4 regions of the Pseudoclavibacter sp. RFBI5 genome follow, and region 1 is predicted to be linked to each of the others. Evidence: predicted binding sites of a transcription regulator. Region 1 holds the regulator's gene; each other region holds the start of a gene.

Evidence for each region. The regulator HrcA, encoded in region 1, represses chaperone genes, less so after heat shock. The targets are predictions, from matches to a motif close to TTNGCACTCGNNNNNNNCGAGTGCNAA.
Region 2: the regulator HrcA is predicted to act here: its motif matches at 1,890-1,916, upstream of groES (co-chaperone GroES).
Region 3: the regulator HrcA is predicted to act here: its motif matches at 1,691-1,717, upstream of C5E06_RS16580 (Hsp20/alpha crystallin family protein).
Region 4: the regulator HrcA is predicted to act here: its motif matches at 1,781-1,807, upstream of groL (chaperonin GroEL).

The regions. Positions count from the first base shown of each region.
Region 1 covers NZ_PSYA01000010.1:847,904-851,405, reverse strand. Annotated here, with positions in the region: gene hemW (radical SAM family heme chaperone HemW) at 1-508, shown strand, start outside; gene C5E06_RS10895 (DUF4870 domain-containing protein) at 515-1,078, opposite strand; gene hrcA (heat-inducible transcriptional repressor HrcA) at 1,232-2,263, shown strand; gene dnaJ (molecular chaperone DnaJ) at 2,352-3,437, shown strand; gene C5E06_RS10880 (16S rRNA (uracil(1498)-N(3))-methyltransferase) at 3,439-3,502, shown strand, end outside.
Region 2 covers NZ_PSYA01000010.1:1,445,834-1,449,335, forward strand. Annotated here, with positions in the region: gene guaB (IMP dehydrogenase) at 1-371, opposite strand, end outside; gene rarD (EamA family transporter RarD) at 489-1,427, opposite strand; gene groES (co-chaperone GroES) at 1,561-1,854, opposite strand; gene C5E06_RS13590 (class I SAM-dependent methyltransferase) at 1,993-3,183, shown strand; gene C5E06_RS13595 (hypothetical protein) at 3,214-3,502, opposite strand, start outside.
Region 3 covers NZ_PSYA01000013.1:208,138-211,639, reverse strand. Annotated here, with positions in the region: gene C5E06_RS16585 (xylulokinase) at 1-1,045, shown strand, start outside; gene C5E06_RS16580 (Hsp20/alpha crystallin family protein) at 1,187-1,600, opposite strand; gene C5E06_RS16575 (DNA-3-methyladenine glycosylase) at 1,797-2,729, opposite strand; gene C5E06_RS16570 (rhodanese-related sulfurtransferase) at 2,791-3,502, shown strand, end outside.
Region 4 covers NZ_PSYA01000010.1:1,282,363-1,285,864, forward strand. Annotated here, with positions in the region: gene groL (chaperonin GroEL) at 117-1,736, opposite strand; gene C5E06_RS12880 (cold-shock protein) at 1,950-2,165, opposite strand; gene C5E06_RS12885 (LytR C-terminal domain-containing protein) at 2,399-2,950, opposite strand; gene C5E06_RS12890 (DUF3263 domain-containing protein) at 2,955-3,248, opposite strand; gene msrB (peptide-methionine (R)-S-oxide reductase MsrB) at 3,354-3,502, shown strand, end outside.

The DNA of each region.
Region 1 (3,502 bases):
CCGCCGCGGCGAGGTGCCCGCTGTGGACGACGACCTGCAGGCCGACATGTACGAGCTCGCAGAGGAGCGACTCTCAGCGGCCGGGTTCGAGTGGTACGAGGTCAGCAACTGGTCGCTCGACGGCAAGCATGCGTCTCGCCACAACCTCTCCTACTGGCGAGATGCGGACTGGTGGGGATTCGGGCCAGGCGCGCACAGCCACGTGGGTGGCGTGCGCTGGTGGAACGCCAAGCATCCGAGCGCCTACGCATCGAGGCTTGCTGAGGGCATCACCCCGGCCATGGGGCGCGAAGTGCTCGACGAGGAGACGAAGCGCTTCGAGCGGATCATGCTCGGCTCGCGTCTGCGGGAGGGCCTCGCGATCTCCGAGCTGGACGACTCCAGCGTCGTCGCCGAGCTCATCGCCGAGTCGCTCGTCGACGGGAGGGCCGCGCTGAAGGGCAGGCTCGTCCCGACGCTCCGCGGGCGGCTCATGGCAGACGCGATCGTGCGCCGAATCGCCGCCTGAGCCGGCTCAGCTCACGAACCGGAAGGTGACCGGGTACCGGTAGGGGAGACCCTTGTTCGCCTGGACCGCGCCGAGAATGGCGTAGACGACGACGGCAACCCAGAGCATCGGGTAGAGGAGCGGGACGATCAGCGCCAGCGGGCCGCCGATCAGCGAGAGCAGCGAGATGACGCCGATGCCGAGGTAGACGATCGCAACGGTGATGCCGAAGTTGAGCGCCTCGCGGCCCTCGCTGTCGGCGAGAGGCCCCCTCCGCCGCGTGACGAGCCAGAGGATGAGCGGCCCGACGGCCGGGGCGACGATGTTGAGCAGGTGATCGAAGGTTCCGACGAGGCGGTCGCCGTCTCGGGTCAGGGGCGGTTCTGTCCCATTCTGCGGGCCCGACTGCTGGTACTGCCCGCCCTGCGGGTGCCCGTAGGGAGCCTGCTGTCCGTACGGGACCTGCTGACCGTGGGGAGCCTGCTGCCCGTACGGTGGCTGCTGCCCGTAGGGTCCCGGCCGGTCGTATGGCGGCTGCCGAGGCTGATCCTGGTGTCCTGGCGGCGGGGTCGGTGCGTTCTGATCTGACACGGGGTTCCTCTCGTCGGTTTCGCCCACGCTACTGCGCGTGCCCTCCGAGGGCCTGGCATCCTGCTGGTGGCGTGAGCGGAAAGCGGTAGGATTGGCAGTCTCAGGTTCGGAGTGCCAGTCCGACTCGCAGCAGCTCGTCGAGGGAGGAGCATCGTGGTTTCAGACAGAAGCATGCAGGTGCTCCGCGTCATCGTCACCGACTACGTCACGAGTCGTGAGCCGGTGGGCTCCAAGTCGATCGCAGACCGTCACGATTTCGGCGTCTCCGCGGCCACCATCCGCAACGACATGGCACAGCTCGAAGACGCCGAGCTCATCGTGGCCCCGCACACGTCCTCCGGGCGCATCCCGACCGACAAGGGCTACCGACTCTTCGTCGACCGGCTCGCCGAGTTCAGGCCGCTCTCCGGGGCGCAGCGTCGGGCGATCGAGACGTTCATCGAGGGCAGCGACGACGTCGACGAGGTGCTCGGACGGTCGGTGCGACTGCTGGCGCAGCTCACCAACTCCGTCGCGATCGCGCAGTACCCCTCGCTCGCGAACGCCGCCATCCAGCACGTCGAGTTCGTCCTGCTGTCGAGCATGCGCGTCCTCACGGTCCTCATCACCGACTCGGGCCGCGTCGAGCAGCGCATCGGGCATCTGCGTGCCGAGGTGAGCGTCGAGCAGCTGCATGTGCTCCGGGACCGGCTGGCCGGCCGCCTCGTCGGGAAGACGGTCGCGCGCGCTTCCACGGAGCTCAGGGATGTCAGCGGCATCATGGGGGAGCGAGACGCGGAGCTCTTCGCTCCCGTCATCGCCAACCTGCTCGAGCTCGTCCTGGCGCACCGCCAGGAGCGCCTCGTCATGGCGGGCACCGCGAACCTCGCCCGGACCGAACGTGACTTCCCCTCGAGCATCCTGCCTGTCCTCGAGGCCATCGAGGAGCAGGTGGTCCTCCTGCGGCTGCTCGACGAGCTCCACTCCAGCCCCGAGGCCTACTCGGTCAGCATCGGCCAGGAGAACGTCGACCTGGGCCTCGGCGAGACGGCTATCTTGACGAGCGGCTACCGCAGCTCCGGGAGCGACGCGCGTCTCGGCGTCGTCGGGCCGACGAGAATGGACTACCCGAGGAATATCCAGGCCGTTCGAGTGGTTGCGAGTTACCTGTCACGGGTGCTCGACGAGCAGCACTCGGACGACTGACCCACACCGCCAGATCACTCGGCGGATGCACCCGGCGCCTGACAACGCAGGCGTGACACACACAGATGCAAAGAAGGAGTCGCCACTCTTGGCAGACCACTACGACGTGCTCGGCGTGAGCCGTGAGGCGTCCCAGGACGAGATCAAGAAGGCCTACCGCAAGCTGGCACGCCAGCTGCACCCGGACGTCAACCCGTCCGAAGATGCCGCGGAGCGCTTCAAGTCCGTCACGCACGCCTACGACACGCTCATCGACCCCGAGCGGCGCCGGCAGTACGACCAGGGCGGCCCAGATGGGCAGTCCTTCGGTGGCTTCGGCGACATCTTCGAGACCTTCTTCGGCCAGCAGGGCTCCCGCGGACCCCGCTCGCGCGCGGAACGCGGCCAGGACGCGCTCGTGCGCGTCGAACTCGACCTCGACGAGGTCATGTTCGGCACGCACCGGGACCTCGAGGTCACGACGGCGATCGCCTGCGAGAACTGCCAGGGCACCTGCTGCGCGCCAGGGACCTCGCCGACGACGTGCTCGGCATGCGGTGGGGCCGGGTCCGTGCAGCGACAGGTGCGCTCCATCCTCGGCATGGTCGTCACGAACCAGCCGTGCGCGCAGTGCCGCGGCTACGGCACGGTCATCGAGCACCCGTGCGACACGTGCCACGGCCAGGGGCGCGTCCGATCGAACGTGAGCATCCCGGTCGACATCCCGTCCGGTGTGGACTCCGGGCTGCGCATCCACCTTCCCGGTCGGGGCGAAGCCGGACCAGCAGGGGGAGCGAACGGTGACCTCTACCTCGAGATCCGCGTGCGCCCGCACGAGGTCTTCTCGCGAGACGGCGATGACCTCCAGTGCGTCGTCGAGGTGTCGATGGCCGACGCGATCCTGGGTACCTCGACCACGGTCGGTGCGCTCGACGGCGACGTCGACCTGCAGATCCCCGCGGGCGTGCAGTCGGGTGAGGTGCTGACCGTTCGAGGTCGGGGCATCACGCGGCTTCGCTCGACGCATCGCGGCGACCTCGACATCGCCGTCCAGGTCGTGACCCCGGCGAAGCTCGACGGCAGGTCGCGCAAGCTGATCGAGGAGTTCGCTGCCCGTCATCGCCACGAGGCCCCTCGCCTCGCGCGGGAGAAGCAGGGGATGTTCTCGAAGCTCCGCGACCGTTTCGGTCGCTGACGTGGCGTGGCTCTACCTCGTCGAGGACCTCGACGAGGCGCTGCGCGTCGGCGGCGTCGTCGAGG
Region 2 (3,502 bases), 600 kb from region 1:
AGGCCGGAGACGCGGTACTGCCCGCAGATCTCATCGACCTCCGCGACCGTCGCGTTGGGAGTCGTCGTCACCGGATTCGTCACCATGCCGGACTCGGAGCGCTTCACGCGATCGACCATCTCGACCTGGTCGTCGATCGACAGGTTGCGGTGCAGGATGCCCATGCCACCCTGGCGCGCCATGGCGATCGCCATGCGGGCCTCCGTGACCGTGTCCATCGCCGCCGAGACGAGCGGGACGCGCAGGGTGATACCGCGCGTCAGCCGTGTCGTCGTGTCGACCTCAGACGGGATGACGTCGGTGTGCCCGGGAAGCAGCAGCACATCGTCGTAGGTCAATCCGGTGAAGCCAAAGGGGTCCGACTCGGTCATTACGCTCCAGGAGGTATCTGGGATGCGCCGTTCGGCGGCATCCTCGTGCATCGGGAAACAGCTCAGTGGTGATGGAACAGCGAGGACCCCGGACGCATTCCCGGGACCCTCAGCTCATCAGCCTCGTGTCGGTGGACCGAGTTCGTCCGCGACCGAGGGAATCTTGGCGCCAAGTCTAGCCGTGCGCACGAGGTCGATCGTGAAGAGGATGAGGGCGACCCAGACGATCGCGAACCCGATCCAGCGCTCGAGCGGCATGGGCTCCGAGAAGACCGCCACGGCGAGCACGAACTGCAGGATCGGCGCGATGTACTGCATGAGTCCGAGCTCGATGAGGCGCAGCCTCCTGGCGGCCGCCGCGAACAGCAGAAGCGGCACGCTCGTGACGACGCCCGCGAAGAGCAGGACGCCCGTGTTGACCGCCGACACGGAGCCGAAGGTGATGCCGCCGCCGAAGAGCACCGTCCAGAGCAGGCAGATCGCGCCGATGGGCATGATGAGCGTCGTCTCGACCGCCAGTCCGGAGAGCGCATCCGCCTGGACCCCCACCCGCTTCTTCACGAGCCCATACAGCCCGAAGGTCATGGCGACGCCCAGGCCGAGCCACGGGATGCGGCCGTAGCCGAGGGAGATGACGAGCACGGCGAGGAGAGAGAGCCCGACGGCGACCCACTGCAGGGGCCTGAGCTTCTCGCGGAGGAAGACCAGCCCGAGCGCGACGGACACGATCGGGTTGAGGAAGTAGCCGAGCGCGGCGTCGAGGGTGTGGCCTGTCGCGACCGCCTGCACGTAGAACAGCCAGTTCGCCGACACCAGGACCCCGGCGATGCCGAGGCCGAGCACGACCCGCTTCTTCGAGATGAGCTCCCGGAACGGACGCCAGGCCCGCATGACGAGCACGCCGAGCAGGCAGAACACGACGCTCAGGATGATGCGCCACGCGATGAGCTCCACGGGCGTCGTGGGAGCGGTCGCCACGACGTAGAGGGGCATGAAGCCCCAGAGCGCGTACGCGCTGAACGCCAGCCAGAGGCCGGACCGAGGAGATTCCGTCACCTCGAGATCGTACGCCCGACGTCGGGCCCCTGGAACACGAATGGCGCCCGACCCCGAGGGGTGGGCGCCATGCGCGATGCTGCTCCTGCAGATGAGACCGCCCGAACCGGCTCGGCCTCAGAAGGTCAGGAGACTAGACGATCTTCGCGAGGATGTCGCGAGCGGAGAGCACAAGGAGCTCCTCGCCGCCGTACTTGACCTCGGTTCCGCCGTACTTGGAGTAGATGACCTTGTCGCCGACCACGAGGTCGAGCGGCACGCGGTTTCCGTTGTCATCGATGCGGCCGGGGCCGACTGCGACGACTTCGCCCTCCTGGGGCTTCTCCTTGGCGGTGTCCGGAATCACAAGACCCGAAGCCGTGGTCTGCTCGGCTTCGACCTGCTTGATGACGATGCGATCCTCGAGCGGCTGAATGTTCACCGACACGGTTGACCTCTTTCTCAGCGATAGGAAGTTCAGAATTAGCACCCTCCCCATGAGAGTGCTAACTCAGAGTGTAGGGGCCAGGCGGCGACGACTGCAACGCGGCGACGTCTCGTGGCGTACGCCGGTAGCGTAGTGCTGGTGCAACGCGACGAACTCCTGGCCCTCCTCACACCGGAGGCGATGACCCTGCTCGACGACGCGCCGCCCGTCGAGTCGGCGGGAGACGCGCTCGCCCTCGTGACGAGGCTGCGCGCGGCAGGAGGGTCCGCGGACGTCGTCGCCGCCGTCGTCACGCAGGCGAAGCTCCGGCGGCGAGCATCCGCCAAGTTCGGCCCGTTCGCCGAGCGGATGCTCTTCACCGACGCTGGCCTGCAGCAGGCGACGCGTCTGCAAGTCGCGGCGCACCACGCGAACCGGTTCAGGCAGGCCGGCGCCGTGAGCGTGGCCGACCTCGGCTGCGGGATCGGCGCGGACTCCATGGCTTTCGCATCGCTCGGGCTCGAGGTCACCGCGTTCGACGTCGACGAGGTCACGGCTGCTATCGCGGCCCACAATCTGGCCCCGTTTCCGAACGCGCAGGTCAGGCACGACCGCGCCGAGGAGGTGGACCTGGATGCCTTCGATGCGCTCTGGTTCGATCCGGCCCGAAGGACCACAAGCGGCGGGAGCACGGCACGCCACTTCGATCCGGCGGATTGGAGCCCATCCCTCGACTTCGTCTTCGCCGCAGGCCGCGAGCGCCCGACGGGTATCAAGCTGGGACCGGGGATCGACCACGCGTACCTCCCGGAGGACGCGGAGACGCAGTGGGTGTCCTCCAACGGCGACCTCGTCGAGGCGACGGTGTGGATGCACGGCACGGCGAGGGCGGGCATCCGCCGCTCGGCCCTCGTGATCAGCAGGCATGGCACCGCCGAACTGACGACCGGCGAGGACGTCCGGGACGCGGACGTCGCTGCGCTGGGTGCCGTGCTCTACGAGCCGGACGCGGCGATCATCCGCGCCCGCCTCATCGGAGACCTCGCACGGTCGCTCGAAGCGTCAATGATCTCAGAGAGCATCGCGTGGATGACCGCCGAGCACTTCACGCCGACGCCGTTCGCGAGCGCGTTCTCGGTCCGAGAGGTGCTGCCCCTGCATGCATCGTCGCTCAAGGGCGAGCTGCGGAAGCGAGGCATCGGCGTGCTCGAGATCAAGAAACGGGGGGTCGACATCGACCCTGCGGAGTTCAGGCGGAAGCTCTCGCTCAAGGGAGACGCGTCCGCGGTGCTCATCCTCACGAGGATCGGCGACAAGCGCGTCGCCATCCTCGCCGATCGGCTCAGCTGAGGCCAGCCGAGCCGTCGGCGCGTCTCGTGCCTAGACGACCAGCACCACGACCAGCGTCACGATGGCAAGCAGGACCGCGAGGCCACCCGCCACGAGGCCCACGACGGCAAGGGTGCGTCCGAGGCCCCTCGGGGCGCGAAGCCCGGCGATTCCGAGCCCGACGGCGCCGAGACCGAGCACCAGGGCCACGATGTACGCCCACCCGGGAAGCAGGAGGAGAAGCAGCGAGAGCGCGCCGAGCGCCACGCCGATGATCCCGAGCACCGGCGCAGGAGCCTTCGGCTGCTGGCCGTATCCCTGCACGCCGAACTGCTGGCCG
Region 3 (3,502 bases), on a different contig from region 1:
TGCGGAACCCGAGAACGCGGCGCGCGTCGCGGCCGTCGCCCTCCCCCACGACTGGCTCACGTGGCGCCTCCTCGGCTACGGCCCAGCAGGCGAGAGCCCCCTCGGCCCGGACCTGACGAAGCTCACGACCGACCGCTCCGACGCGTCGGGGACCGGCTACTGGTCGCCGTTCACGCTCGACTACGACCGCGAGCTGCTCATCGCGGCGCTCGGCCACGACGCCATCCTGCCCCGTGTGCTCGGACCGGACGAGGTCGCTGGGAAGACACCGGCCGGCGCACTCGTCGCCGCGGGCGCCGGCGACAACGCTGGTGCGGCGCTCGGCCTCAACGCGCGTGCGGGCGACGTCGTCGTCTCGATCGGCACCTCAGGCACCGTCTTCTCCGTCGCCGACCGACCGGTGGTCGACCCCCGCGGTGGGCTCGCGGGGTTCGCGGACGCGACGGGAGCATTCCTTCCCCTGTCCGCGACCCTCAACGCCGCTCGGGTCATCGACACGACCGCCGAGGTGCTCGGCGTCGACCATGAGGAGTTCGGTCGGCTCGCCGCATCCGCACCCGCGGGCTCTGGTGGTCTCGCGTTTGTGCCGTACCTCGACGGCGAGCGCACCCCCGACCTGCCGGATGCGACCGCGTCGCTCCTCGGCATGACCCGCGGCTCGTTCACCCGCGAGAACCTCGCCAGGGCCGCAGTCGAGGGCATGCTCGGCAGCCTCGCGCAGGCACTCGACGCCCACCGTGCGCTCGGCGTCGAGGCGAAGCGAGTCATGCTCATCGGCGGCGCCGCGCTGAGCGAGGGCGTCCGCGCCGTCGCGCCGACGCTCTTCGACGTGCCCGTCGAGATCCCGGCACCGGGTGAGTACGTCGCCGACGGTGCAGCCCGCCAGGCCGCCTGGGTGGCGACCGGGACACGTCCGGACTGGCCCGTCGAGACCATCGCTCGCCTCGAGCCCGCCCCCGACGCGGCACTCCGCACCCGCTACGCGGCGGCCGCGAAGCTCGCCCGCGAGACCGAAGAGGCAGGAACGGGACTCCACGCCGCCTGACGCGAACGAAGGCGCGAGCGCGAGTCGAGGACGAGCACAGAGACCCACAGACCTACCGACGCAGTGAGGGGCAGCGCCAGTCGGCGCTGCCCCTCACTGCGTCACAGAGGTCACATCACGAAGCGGTGATCACCGGGCCGCTCAGGCCTGGATGGTCTCGACCTTCGTGCCGCTCTCGACCTCGATCTTGCGTGGCTTCGCGCGCTCGCTGACCGGCACGGTCACGGTCAGCACGCCGTGCTCGTAGCTCGCCGCGATGCGCTCGGTGTCGAGCCCCTGGCCGAGCGTGAACTGGCGGAGGTAGCTGCCGCCGTTGCGCTCACGGACGAGCCACTTGGCGCCCTCGGCGTTGACCGTGCTGCGCTCGGCGCGGATCGTCAGCTGCTGGCCGTCGAGGTCGACGTCGATCGAGCTCGGGTCGATGCCGGGCAGGTCAGCGGTGAGGATGTAGTGGTCGGCCTCGCGGTAGAGGTCGATGGGCATCGAACGCGGGCTGTTCGGTGCTCCCTGGAAAAGTCGTTCCATCTCCTGGAACGGATCGAAGACGCGTGCCATGTCGTTTTCCCTTCCTTGTACGCACGCTCGTCAGCGCGAGACGGTGCGGTGAACTTGAGTCGACTGGTGTCAACTTCCTTGAGCAGAAAATTAGCACTCTGCCCCATCGAGTGCCAGAAAGTTTGCTGAAAACCCCGTCAGCCGTGGGCGAACGCCTCTCGAAAAGGTCAGCGCACGTCGACGCCGGGCGCAGAGCTCAGTGGGAGCGGTGGTCTTGCACAGTCATACGGGGGCCGTGCTTCGGGCGCGGGTTGCCCGCGAGCTTGATGAGCCGCACGACCCGCTCGCGGTGTCCGCGCCACGGCTCGAGCAGCTCCCGCATGCCGTCGTCGTCGACGTCGCAGCCCGCGAGCGCCCACCCGACCATGTTGGGGATGTGGTAATCGCTGAAGCTCGGGGCGTCAGGGTCGCCATGCGAGCGCTGCACGGTCTCGTTGGCCGTCCACACGCCGACCCCCACGATCGAGCGAAGACGGCGGAGCGGCTCCTCCGACCCCGTCGGCAGGCCGCTCGTGCGCTCGAGTGCCGACGCGACCGTCGCCGAGCGGATCACCGTTCCGGACCGCGAGTAGTCGACGCCGGCCCGATGCCAGTCCCAGCTCGGAATGCGCCGCCACTGCTCCGGCGTGAGCGGCAGGCGCAGGTGCCGCGGCACGAGACCGGCCGGCCCTGGCGCCGCGTCGGCGTGGTCGCGGTGCAGGATGTCCCAAGCGCGATGCGCCTCGAGGCCCGTGATCTTCTGCTCGATGATCGCCGCGCTCAGCGCCTCGAACACCGCGCCCGACTTCGGGAGCCGCAGCCCCTCGTTCCGTCGCCGCACATCCGCCAGCTCCGGCAGGGCGTCGAGGCAGAGCTCGCTCCAGTCGTCGTCGCGGCCCAGCAGCGTGGGAGCCTCGTCGACCGCGATCTCGGCGGCCGCACCCCACGACACGACCCGCACCCCCTCCCGGGCTTGGCGGAACACCGTGGTCGCGCCTCCCGCCAGCGTGTGGGACGTGCGCCACACGTCCCGCGACACCGGATGCACCCAGCACGTCGGATCTCGCCTGCCCCGCATGAGGGGAGACAGGGTCTGCTGCACATCGACCGGTGACGCCGGCCGATAGAGCGACATGACCCGATCTGGCATGCGGCAAGGGTACGCAGACCCACGGACATTCGGCGTGAGCCCCTCACCTAAAATCGTCCTCATGGCTGTCCCCAAGATCGTGCTCTACTACGCCTTCGCGCCCCTCGCCGACCCGGAGGCGATCCGCCTCTGGCAGCGCGACCTCGCGGCGTCCCTGGGGCTGCGTGGGCGCATCCTGATCTCCAAGGACGGCATCAACGGCACCCTCGGCGGCGAGCTGAACGCGCTCAAGCGCTACGTGCGCACCACCCGGGAGTACGCGGCCTTCAAGGACGCCGACTACAAGTGGTCGGAGGGCACCGGCCTCGACGAGCAGGGACAGAGCCTCGACTTCCCACGCCTCAGCGTCAAGGTGCGCGACGAGATCGTCAGCTTCGGGGCGCCGGGCGAGCTCGAGGTCGACGAGCACGGCGTCAAGGGCGGCGGCACCCACCTCGCGCCGGATGAGCTGCACGCACTCGTCGAATCGCGCGAAGAGATCGTCTTCTTCGACGGCCGCAACGCGATCGAGGCGCAGATCGGCCGCTTCGAGGGCGCCATCGTTCCGGAGACCGGAACCACCCGCGACTTCATCGCCGAGCTCGAATCGGGCAAGTACGACGACCTCAAGTCGAAGCCCGTCGTCACCTACTGCACGGGAGGCGTGCGCTGCGAGGTCCTCTCAGCGCTCATGCTCAAGCGCGGCTTCAGCGAGGTGTACCAGCTCGACGGCGGCATCGTCCGATACGCGGAGCAGTTCGGCAACGAGGGGCTCTGGAAGGGCTCCCTCGCGG
Region 4 (3,502 bases), 430 kb from region 1:
CACTCGCCGGCTTGGCCTGGCCGGCACCTCGACCCATCGCGTCGAGCCGCGAGGCGGGAACGACGAAGCGGGCGGCTCCGTGAGGAGCCGCCCGCCTGTTGTCGTGCGCGTGGTGCTTAGAAGTCCATTCCAGCGCCCGGGTCCATCGCCGGTGCGCCAGCCTTCTCGGGCTTGTCAGCGACGACGACCTCGGTCGTGAGGAAGAGACCAGCGATCGAAGCTGCGTTGAGCAGCGCGGAGCGCGTGACCTTCACCGGGTCGAGCACTCCAGCCTCGATGAGGTTGACGTACTCGCCGGTTGCGGCGTTGAGGCCCCAGCCGTCTTCGAGTCCGGCGACCTTCTCGGCCACGACGCCAGGCTCGAGGCCAGCGTTCGTCGCGATCTGCTTGAGCGGTGCGAGGATGCCGACCTTGACGATGTTGACGCCGGTCGCTTCGTCACCCTTGAGCTCGAGCTTGTCGAGAACGCGTGCGCCAGCCTGGATGAGGGCGACGCCACCACCGGCGACGATGCCCTCTTCGACGGCAGCCTTCGCGTTGCGGACTGCGTCCTCGATGCGGTGCTTGCGCTCCTTGAGCTCGACCTCGGTCGCTGCTCCGGCCTTGATGACGGCAACGCCACCGGCGAGCTTCGCGAGGCGCTCCTGGAGCTTCTCGCGGTCGTAGTCGCTGTCGCTGTTCTCGATCTCGGCGCGGATCTGGGCGACGCGGCCGGCGATCTGCTCGGGCGAGCCAGCGCCCTCGACGATCGTCGTCTCGTCCTTCGTCACGACGACCTTGCGGGCCGTGCCGAGGAGGTCGAGCGTCGTGTTCTCGAGCTTGAGGCCGACTTCCTCGCTGATGACCTGTCCACCCGTGAGGATGGCGATGTCCTGCAGCTGGGCCTTGCGGCGGTCGCCGAAGCCGGGAGCCTTGACGGCAACCGACTTGAAGATGCCGCGGACCTTGTTGACGATGAGCGTCGCGAGAGCTTCGCCCTCGACGTCCTCGGCGATGATGAGGAGCTGCTTGCCAGCCTGGATGACCTTGTCGACAACCGGAAGGAGGTCCTTGATGTTGGAGATCTTGCCGTTGACGATCAGGATGTAGGCGTCTTCGAAGACGGCTTCCTGGCGCTCGGGGTCGGTGACGAAGTACTGCGAGAGGTAGCCCTTGTCGAAGCGCATGCCCTCGGTCAGCTCGAGCGTGGTGCCGAACGTGTTCGACTCCTCGACGGTGACGACGCCTTCCTTGCCGACCTTGTCGATCGCCTCGGCGATGATCTCGCCGATCTGCGCGTCAGCAGCCGAGATCGATGCGGTGGCAGCGATCTGCTCCTTGGTCTCGACCTCCTTGGCGGATGCGAGCAGCTCGGCGACGACGGCCTCGACGGCCTTCTCGATGCCGCGCTTGAGCGAGATCGGGTCTGCGCCTGCTGCGACGTTGCGGAGGCCCTCGCGGACGAGCGCCTGAGCGAGGACGGTAGCCGTCGTCGTGCCGTCACCGGCGACGTCGTCGGTCTTCTTCGCGACCTCCTTGACGAGCTCGGCACCGATCTTCTCGAACGGGTCGTCCAGCTCGATCTCCTTGGCGATGGACACGCCGTCGTTCGTGATCGTGGGCGCGCCCCACTTCTTCTCGAGCACGACATTGCGGCCGCGTGGGCCGAGCGTGACCTTCACCGCGTCGGCGAGCGTGTTCAGTCCACGCTCAAGCCCGCGACGGGCCTCTTCGTCAAAAGCAATGATCTTCGACATATGTGTACTGCGTCCTTTCCGGACGTGGTTCGTGAGGTTCGTGGTTGGCACTCGAACGAGGCGAGTGCAAGTCCATATTGGCACTCGACCCTGTCGAGTGCAAGCCGCCCCGACGCCTTCTCGCTGCGGGCGAACGAGGACGGGAGATCCCGCGCCCTGCACCGAAAACGGCGCCGACCCCCACAGAGGGTCGACGCCGCTTGTCGTCGGGGATCAGAGTGCGCGGACGGACTCCGCCTGGGGGCCCTTGTCGCCGGCCCCGATCTCGAATTCGACCTTCTGTCCCTCTTCGAGAACGCGGTAGCCCTGCATCTCGATGGCCTTGTAGTGCACGAACACATCCTGTGCAGCAGCGCCGTCGAGCGCATCCACAGTGATGAAGCCGTAGCCCTTGTCAGCGTTGAACCACTTCACGGTTCCGTTCGCCATGTTTGTCTCCATTGCTCAGTAGTACTCGCCAGCGCCAGCCGGCGGAGCCCTGCATGCGTGCGAGGGGGACGAACGATGGTGCCCAGGACTCGAGCAAGATACTAGGTCGCGACCTGTTGAGCGTGGAAGCCGAAAACCGCGATCACGTCACCTGGCGACGTTTTGTCTCCAGATGTTCACATTCGTGGAACACAAGGCGCGCATTCCCCGGTGAACCCCCGGGGCTTTCGCCCCTATCCGGCGAGGTCGAGGCCGACGATGACGACGATCGTCCCAGCGGCAGCGACGTTCGGATCCAGCACCGCGGTGCCCCCGCCGAGCGACTGCACGAGCGCCAGGGCAGCAGCCTCCTGAGCGGGGTCGTTGTAGGAGACGGTGGTCGTCGCGTAGTCGGAGGTCGGCGCATCCGCCGTCTCCGTCACGTTCCAGCCGGCGTCAGCGAGCTCGGTGGTCGTTCCACCGGCGACGCCAGCCAGCTCGGTGCCGTTGAGCACGCGGACGGCGACGTTCGGGTCGAGCTGCGGCACGACCTCGGCAGGCGCCTCCTCGACAGGGGCGGCCTCGGCCGGCGTCTCGCTGGTCTCGGGCTCGGCGGACGGGCTGAACGAGACGGCGCCGTTGATGATCTGCATGGCAACCGCCGCGACGGCGACGATGACGACGACGGCCAGCAGGCCCCAGAGCCACGAGGCGAGCTTGGCGAGACGGGTTCGGGGCGCGCGATGCGCGCCGCGCCTGTCGAGGCCGGGTGGGATGTCGTCGAAGCGATCCTTGGGGTAGTCCACGTTTTTACCGAATCCGTCCTGAGGTGGGAGAGGCGCTGGACATGCGCTGCTCGCGCCGCAGCTGGCGCTCATCCGCCCGCCGCTCGCGCGCACGCCGTAGGCGGCCGACGAGCATCGGCTGGTGAGCGAGCGCAGCTGGTGTCTCGATGAGCGTAGCGAGATTTCGGTAGTACTGCGTCGTCGACCAGCCGAAGCGATCCCTGATCGCTGCCGTCTTCGCTGCGTTCTGCCGCGGATTCAGGTCTTCGAAATCCAGCAGGGCGCGCTCGAGGTCGCTGAGCTCCACGTCCCGTTCCATGCAGGAAGTGTACGAGCACGGCTCACGGACTGGACTCACGCAACGCGCGTATGCTCGTTCCTCCCTGACCGCTCCCAGCGGTCTCGTCGATCTCCAGGAGGCACGGTGTCCTACGCCGTCAACAAGCCCGATTCCGAGTGGCGCGCTGAGCTCACGCCGCAGGAGTACCACGTGCTGCGCGAGGCAGGCACTGAGCGGGCCTACACGGGAGAGCTCCTCGAAGAGGGGCGCGCCGGACTGTACACCTGCCGCGC